DNA from 2 places in the Rhodoferax sp. GW822-FHT04A08 genome. Region 2 is predicted to be linked to the other one. Evidence: riboswitches for the same ligand, from Rfam matches in the RefSeq annotation. Region 2 holds a riboswitch; the other holds the start of a gene.
What was found. A riboswitch is a leader RNA that binds a small molecule or an ion and turns the genes downstream of it on or off. The one in region 2 is predicted to bind thiamine pyrophosphate.
Positions count from the first base shown of each region.

Region 1 (3,412 bases), on a different contig from region 2:
TTGGTCAGCATTACTCCACCGTGGTGTATGAGGGCGATATGGAGCGCGCCAACTATGTGTTCAACGAAGGGCGCACCGCGTTTTCGCAATCGCGCAGCGTGGAACTGCGGCTCAAGCCTTTGCGCGCGGAAAACGAGCCACGCACCTTCAGCATCGTCATGGTGATGATTCAGCCGGGCACGGACAGTGACTCGGTGAAGCTGGATGCGCGCCACAAGACCGAAGGCGGCACCTACTGCGTGGCGCGTGACGTCACCGAGCGCAAGCGCGCCGACGAACAGATTGCCTATCAGGCCTATCACGACATCCTGACCGAGCTGCCCAATCGCGCGCTGTTCAAAGACCGCCTTGGCCTGGCATTGCTGCAGGCCAAGCGCAACGAGACCAATCTGGCGGTGATGTTCATTGATCTGGACCGCTTCAAGGTGGTGAACGACACGCTGGGCCATGGCGCAGGCGATGCCCTGCTGCAGCAGGTGGCCACGCGGCTCAAGGCCTGTCTGCGCCGCTGCGACACGCTCTCGCGCCTGGGAGGTGACGAATTCACCGCCGTGCTGCCAGAGCTGAGCGACCGCCAGGACGCCGCGCTGATCGCGGGCAAGTTTGTGGACTGTCTGCGCCAGCCGTTTCAGGTGGCTGGTCAGCCCGTGCACGTGTCGGCCAGCATTGGTGTTGCCCTGTACCCCTACGACGGTTCGCAGCAGGAGGAACTGGTGCGCAATGCCGACATCGCCATGTACCACATGAAGTCGCAGGGCAAGAACGGCTACGCGTTCTTCCATGCCAGCCTGCTCGAAACCTCGTACCAGAAGATCGTGCTAGAGCATGACCTGCACATGGCCCTGGAGCGCGGCGAGCTGGAAATGTTCTACCAGCCGCAAGTGGACATCAGCACCCAGAAGATCATCGGCGCCGAGGCGTTGATGCGCTGGAACCATCCCGCGCGCGGCTTCATGGGAGCCGGCGAATTCCTGCCGTTTGCCGAAGAGAGCGGCCTGATCCTGCCTATCAGTGACTGGATGCTGGAGGCCATTTGCCGTGACTTCCTGGAGTGGACGGCACTTGGGGGCGACTCCATGCGCCTGTCGCTCAACATCTCTCCGCAGTACCTGGACCGGGGTGACTTCTTCGAGAAGCTCAAGAACGCGCTGGTGCGCCACCAAATCCCGCCCGGGCAGATCGAGGTCGAGGTGACCGAGAACATCTGCATCCGCAATCCGCAAAATGCCATCGATCAGCTCGACAAGCTCTGCCAACTGGGCGTGAGCGTGGCGATCGACGACTTCGGGACGGGCTATTCATCGCTGTCGTATCTGCACCGCTTCCCTATCCATACCATCAAGATCGATCGCTCCTTTGTCATGGAAATCCAGGACTCGGGTGCCCAGTTCCCGGTGGTGCTGGCCATTGTGGCCATCGCGCAGGGCCTGGGCCTGAACCTGGTATCGGAAGGGGTGGAAACGGCCGTGCAGGCCAAGTACCTCGCCGACGCGGGCTGCAGGATCATGCAGGGCTTTCTCTACCATCAGCCCATGGCGCAGGGCAAGTTGGTGGAGCTGCTTTCGGCGCAAGCGTCGGGTGGCGCAGAGCTGCACACACTCAACTGAATCCAATTTCGCATACACTGGCCGGGCTTGTCGGGGCGCCGTAGACGAAAGTCGAGGCTGAGACCACTTTGGTGGAACCCGCTGAACCTGATCGGGGTCATTCCCGCGTAGGGAACAACGCATATTGGCACCGGTCCCACCTGGCAATTCCCAGGGCACAACCCGGCCGCCCAGGCAGGCTCCATTCTTTACAACCGGAGACCGCCTTGACCCAAACATCGAACACCGTAGATACCGCGGGCCTTGCCAGCCGCATCACCCGCACGCCTTTCCCGGGCTCTTCCCGCATCCATATCCAGGGTTCGCGCCCGGACATCCGCGTGCCGTTTCGCGAAGTCACGCTCAGCGACACGCTGGTGCACACTGGCAGCGGTGAGCCGCGGCGCGAGCCCAATCCGGCCCTGCGGCTGTATGACTCTTCCGGCATTTACACCGATCCTTCGGTGCCCGTGGATATCACCCGCGGTCTGGCACCCTTGCGTGCCTCCTGGATCGCCGAGCGTGGCGACACCGAAGCGCTGCCGGGTATCAGCAGTGCCTACGGACGCCAGCGCCTGCAGGATCCGCGTCTACAGGCCTTGCGCATGGCCCACACCCCGGTACCGCGCCGCGCCAAGGCGGGCGCCAACGTGTCCCAGATGCACTATGCGAAGAAGGGCATCATCACGCCGGAGATGGAATACATCGCCATCCGCGAAAACCTGGTGCGCGCACAACTCCAGGAGCGCTTGGCCACCGAGCGTCTGCCCAAACCGGGCCAGGCCTTTGGTGCGTTGATGGCGCAGCAGGTCACGCCTGAGTTCGTGCGCGACGAAGTAGCTCGCGGCCGCGCCGTGATCCCCTCCAACATCAACCACCCCGAGAGCGAACCGATGATCATCGGCCGCAACTTTCTGGTGAAGGTGAATGCCAACATCGGCAATTCGGCGGTCACCTCGTCCATTGAGGAAGAAGTGGACAAGCTGGTCTGGTCCATCCGCTGGGGCGCCGACACGGTGATGGACCTCTCCACTGGCGACAACATCCACGAGACGCGTGAATGGATTCTGCGCAACTCACCCGTGCCCATCGGCACCGTGCCGATCTACCAGGCCTTGGAAAAGGTACATGGCCGCGCTGAAGACCTGAGCTGGGAACTGTTCCGCGATACGCTCATCGAGCAGGCCGAGCAGGGCGTGGACTATTTCACCATCCATGCCGGCGTGCGCCTAGCCTATGTGCCGCTCACCGCCAACCGCCTCACCGGCATCGTCTCGCGCGGCGGCTCCATCATGGCCAAGTGGTGCCTGTCGCACCACCGCGAGAGCTTTCTGTACGAGCACTTCGAAGACATCTGCGACATCATGAAGGCCTACGACGTGTGTTTCTCGCTTGGCGACGGCCTGCGTCCGGGCTCGATCGCCGACGCCAATGACGAAGCACAGTTCGCCGAACTGCACACCCTGGGCGAACTCACGCAGATTGCCTGGAAGCACGACGTGCAGGTGATGATTGAAGGGCCGGGTCACGTGCCGCTGCAACTGGTCAAGGAAAACGTGGACAAGCAACTGGAGGCCTGCTTCGAGGCGCCCTTCTACACCCTGGGCCCGCTGATCACGGACGTGTCGCCGGGCTACGACCACATCTCCTCAGCCATGGGTGCTGCCAACATTGGCTGGTACGGCACGGCCATGCTGTGCTACGTCACGCCCAAGGAGCACCTGGGCCTGCCCAACCGCGATGACGTCAAGCAGGGCCTGATCGCCTACAAGATTGCCGCCCACGCGGCTGACCTAGCCAAGGGATTCCCCGGCGCGCAGATGTGG
Region 1 covers NZ_JBXAMW010000004.1:27,650-31,061, reverse strand. The annotation lists gene AC1RMF_RS09795 (putative bifunctional diguanylate cyclase/phosphodiesterase) at 1-1,607, shown strand, start outside; TPP riboswitch at 1,629-1,738, shown strand; gene thiC (phosphomethylpyrimidine synthase ThiC) at 1,814-3,412, shown strand, end outside.
Region 1: it holds a riboswitch for thiamine pyrophosphate, as region 2 does, so the genes downstream of both, thiC (phosphomethylpyrimidine synthase ThiC) here and thiM (hydroxyethylthiazole kinase) in region 2, are expected to answer to the same signal.

Region 2 (3,412 bases):
GAAATGGCTTCCGTCCTTGCGATAGTTGACGAATTCGCCGCTGAAATCGCGCTGCTCCTTGACGGCCAGCATGAACGCGGCGAGCGTGTCCGCATTGGTCTGTGGCCCATTGAATACGCTGCACGAAACGCCCGTAAGCTCGGACTCTTTGTAGCCCGTCATCGACAGGAAGGCCTGGTTCGCAGAGACCACGCGCAAGTCGGGGCTGGCAATCAATACGCCTTGAGACACAGCCTTGAGCGCAATGTCGCTGATGCGTATGTGGTCCTGTACCAGCTTGCGTTCGTCGACATCGGTCAGCACCAGACGGTGCAAGGCATTGGCACTTGTGCCCGAGTCAAATGTGGAGCGCAGCAGACCCCAGAACGTGCTGCCATCGGCGCGCAGCAGCCGCACCTCACAGGACTGCGGCAGTCCGGTATCAAAAAGCCGCATGCGATGCAGATAGTAGACGTCCTGGTCAGCAGCCAATATGAAATTCTGTACCCGCTTCCCCACCATGGCGTCACGCGGCAAACCCAGCAGGCTGCCGGCAGTGAGGTTGGCCTCCAGGATGATTTCGCCTTCGCTGACAGTACAGTAGCCCACGGGTGCAAGGTCATATAAATCGAAGTACCGGCTGCGGGCATCGGCCAGCTCATTCTGCATGCGCCTAAGCTCCTCGTTTTGCAACTCCAGCTCGATCTGGTGCACACGCAATTCGTGAACCAACTGCCTGGAGGTCAACTGGCTGATGACCGCACGGCGCTCCTGCCGGTCTGCTTGCCGCACATGGAGTGCATTCAGGTCGGGCTCTGGTGGTGCTGCAGAACTATCCCCGTCCGTTCCAATATCCATATCGCACCTCCTGGGGTTTGGCAGGTGGCCATGCGGTTTGCACTGCACAGGTTCATCCGCCGTGGCTCGACAAGGAGCCAGAATTAAATCGCCCCCCTTTGACGGGAAGCGGACTTCTTGGGTACGAAGAACCGATCAGGCCTGGCTGATCCTAGTTTGCAGGGAAGAAGAAAAACATTGCGGCCCCTCCCAGAGCCACACGGTCTCACTCTGTCGCGGGCTTATAGCTTTCGGGCCATTCTATGCCAGGGATGGCCCCAACTCTTGATCTAAAACAGATTCGCACCATTGCACCTCTTGAAACGATTGCGTGCAGGAGTACAGTGAACCGGACCCGCTGCCAAGCCCCGCGCATCAGGAGTCTGCGTACATGTCCAAGCGATCATTTCCCCTTGCCAAGGTGTATGGACTGCTGGAGCCTGGCCCGGTGTTGCTGCTGACGACTGCACACAAAGGCCACTCCAACGTCATGGCCCTGTCGTGGCACACCATGTTGGAGTTTGAGCCACCGCTGGTGGGATGCGTGGTGAGCACTGGTGACTTCAGCTATACCGCGCTCAAGGCCACGCGCGAATGCGTGCTCAACATTCCCACCGCCAACCTGGCCAAGAAGGTCGTGCAATGCGGCAACAGCACGGGCCGAGACTTGGACAAGTTCCAGGCCTTCGACCTGACCCGCGTGGCAGCTTCTCAAGTGGCCCCTCCCCTGGTGGCAGAGTGCTATGCCAGTCTGGAGTGCCGGGTGTTTGATACACGCATGGTCAATCGCTATGGCTTCTTTGTGTTGGAAGTGGTGCAGGCCTGGGTGGACGCGTCTCTCAAGAAACCGGCCACGCTGCACCACCGCGGGCACGGCCTGTTTGCCATTGCGGGAGAAACCATCAAACTGGCCTCCAAAATGAAGTGAGACCTTTGTTGCTGGCAATGCAACATCGCCGATAATCCCCCCTGCTAGAGGTGCCGCCGTCGGCGGCTGAGAAATACTCTTTGAACCTGATCTGGGTCATGCCAGCGTAGGGAAGCTCGCTTCACTGCCACCTGCATGGTCCCGGTCCCTGACCACACTAGGAAGACCATGACCGACCTGCTCTCCCCCGCCGATATCTGGGCCGACGTCACCGCTGTGCGTGAGCGTGCTCCCCTGGTGCACAGCATCACCAACTTCGTCGTGATGAACCTCAACGCCAATGTACTACTGGCCGCCGGTGCTTCGCCCGTGATGGCCCATGCCCGCGAAGAGGTGCAGGCCATGGCCAGCATCGCGCAGTCGCTGGTGCTCAACATCGGCACGCTGGAGCCCTATTGGATCGAGAGCATGCGCCTGGCCTTGCAGACCGCCACGCAGCGCGGTATTCCCACGGTGCTGGACCCGGTGGGTGCCGGTGCCACGGCCTACCGCAACGAGAGCATCGAGCTGCTGCTGGGCACCGCCTCGCCCACCGTCATCCGCGGCAATGGCTCGGAGATCATGAGCGTGGCCGGCTCCAACGTGCAGACCAAGGGCGTGGACAGCAGCGCCGCATCCAACGATGCGCTGGGTGCGGCGCGCGCCCTGGTGGCGCGCACCGGCGGCGTGGTGTGCGTGAGCGGCCCGACCGACCATATCGTGGACGGCAAGCGCTGGGCGCTGCTGAGCAACGGCCATGAATGGATGACCCGCATCACCGGCGTGGGCTGCTCGGCTACGGCCCTGATCGGCGCCTTCTGCGCCGTGCAGCCCGACGCCTGGCGCGCCACAGTCTCTGCCATGGCGTTGATGGGCGTGGTCGGTGAAGTGGCTGCCGAAAAGGCCGTGGTACGCCGCCAGGGCGTGGGCAGCATGCAGGTGATCATGCTCGACGAATTGCAGTTGCTGGACCAGGCCACGTTTGAGCAGCGCCTGAAGATGGAATTCAAGCCTTGGTAACTCACGCTCAGGCCACACCCTGGAGCCGCGAGCGGCTGCGCGAAGCTCTGCGCCTGTATCTGGTCACCGACCAACCCAGCCTGAAAGGTCGCACCTTGACCGATGTGGTGCAAGCCGCAGTTCAGGGCGGCGTGACCTGCGTGCAACTGCGCGAGAAGCACGCAAACAGCCGCGACTTCCACGCGCTGGCCATGGCCCTGATGGACCTGCTGCAGCCCTTGCAGATTCCGCTCATCATCAACGACAGGCTGGACATTGCCCTGGCGTGTGGCGCACAGGGTGTGCATCTGGGGCAAAGCGATCTGCCGGTGGCAGCGGCACGCGCCTTGCTCCCGCCGGGGGTCTTCATCGGCTGGTCGGTGGAGACACTGGACGAAGTGATGCAAAGCGCGAGCCTGCCGGTGGACTATCTAGGCGTGAGCCCGGTCTATGCCACTCCCACCAAGACCGATACCGCCACGCCCTGGGGACTGGATGGTCTGCAGCGCGCACGCGCCGCAACGCCGCTGCCGCTGGTGGCCATTGGCGGCATCCATGCCCACAACGCTGCTGCCGTGTTGCAGGCCGGGGCCGACAGCCTGGCCGTGGTCAGTGCCATCTGCTCGGCCGATGACCCGCGCAGCGCCAGCCAACACTTGAGAGACCTGATCGATGCCCATTGATTTGCCA
Region 2 covers NZ_JBXAMW010000014.1:15,845-19,256, reverse strand. The annotation lists gene AC1RMF_RS21090 (sensor histidine kinase) at 1-837, opposite strand, end outside; gene AC1RMF_RS21085 (flavin reductase family protein) at 1,208-1,744, shown strand; TPP riboswitch at 1,781-1,874, shown strand; gene thiM (hydroxyethylthiazole kinase) at 1,913-2,743, shown strand; gene thiE (thiamine phosphate synthase) at 2,737-3,405, shown strand; gene thiD (bifunctional hydroxymethylpyrimidine kinase/phosphomethylpyrimidine kinase) at 3,395-3,412, shown strand, end outside.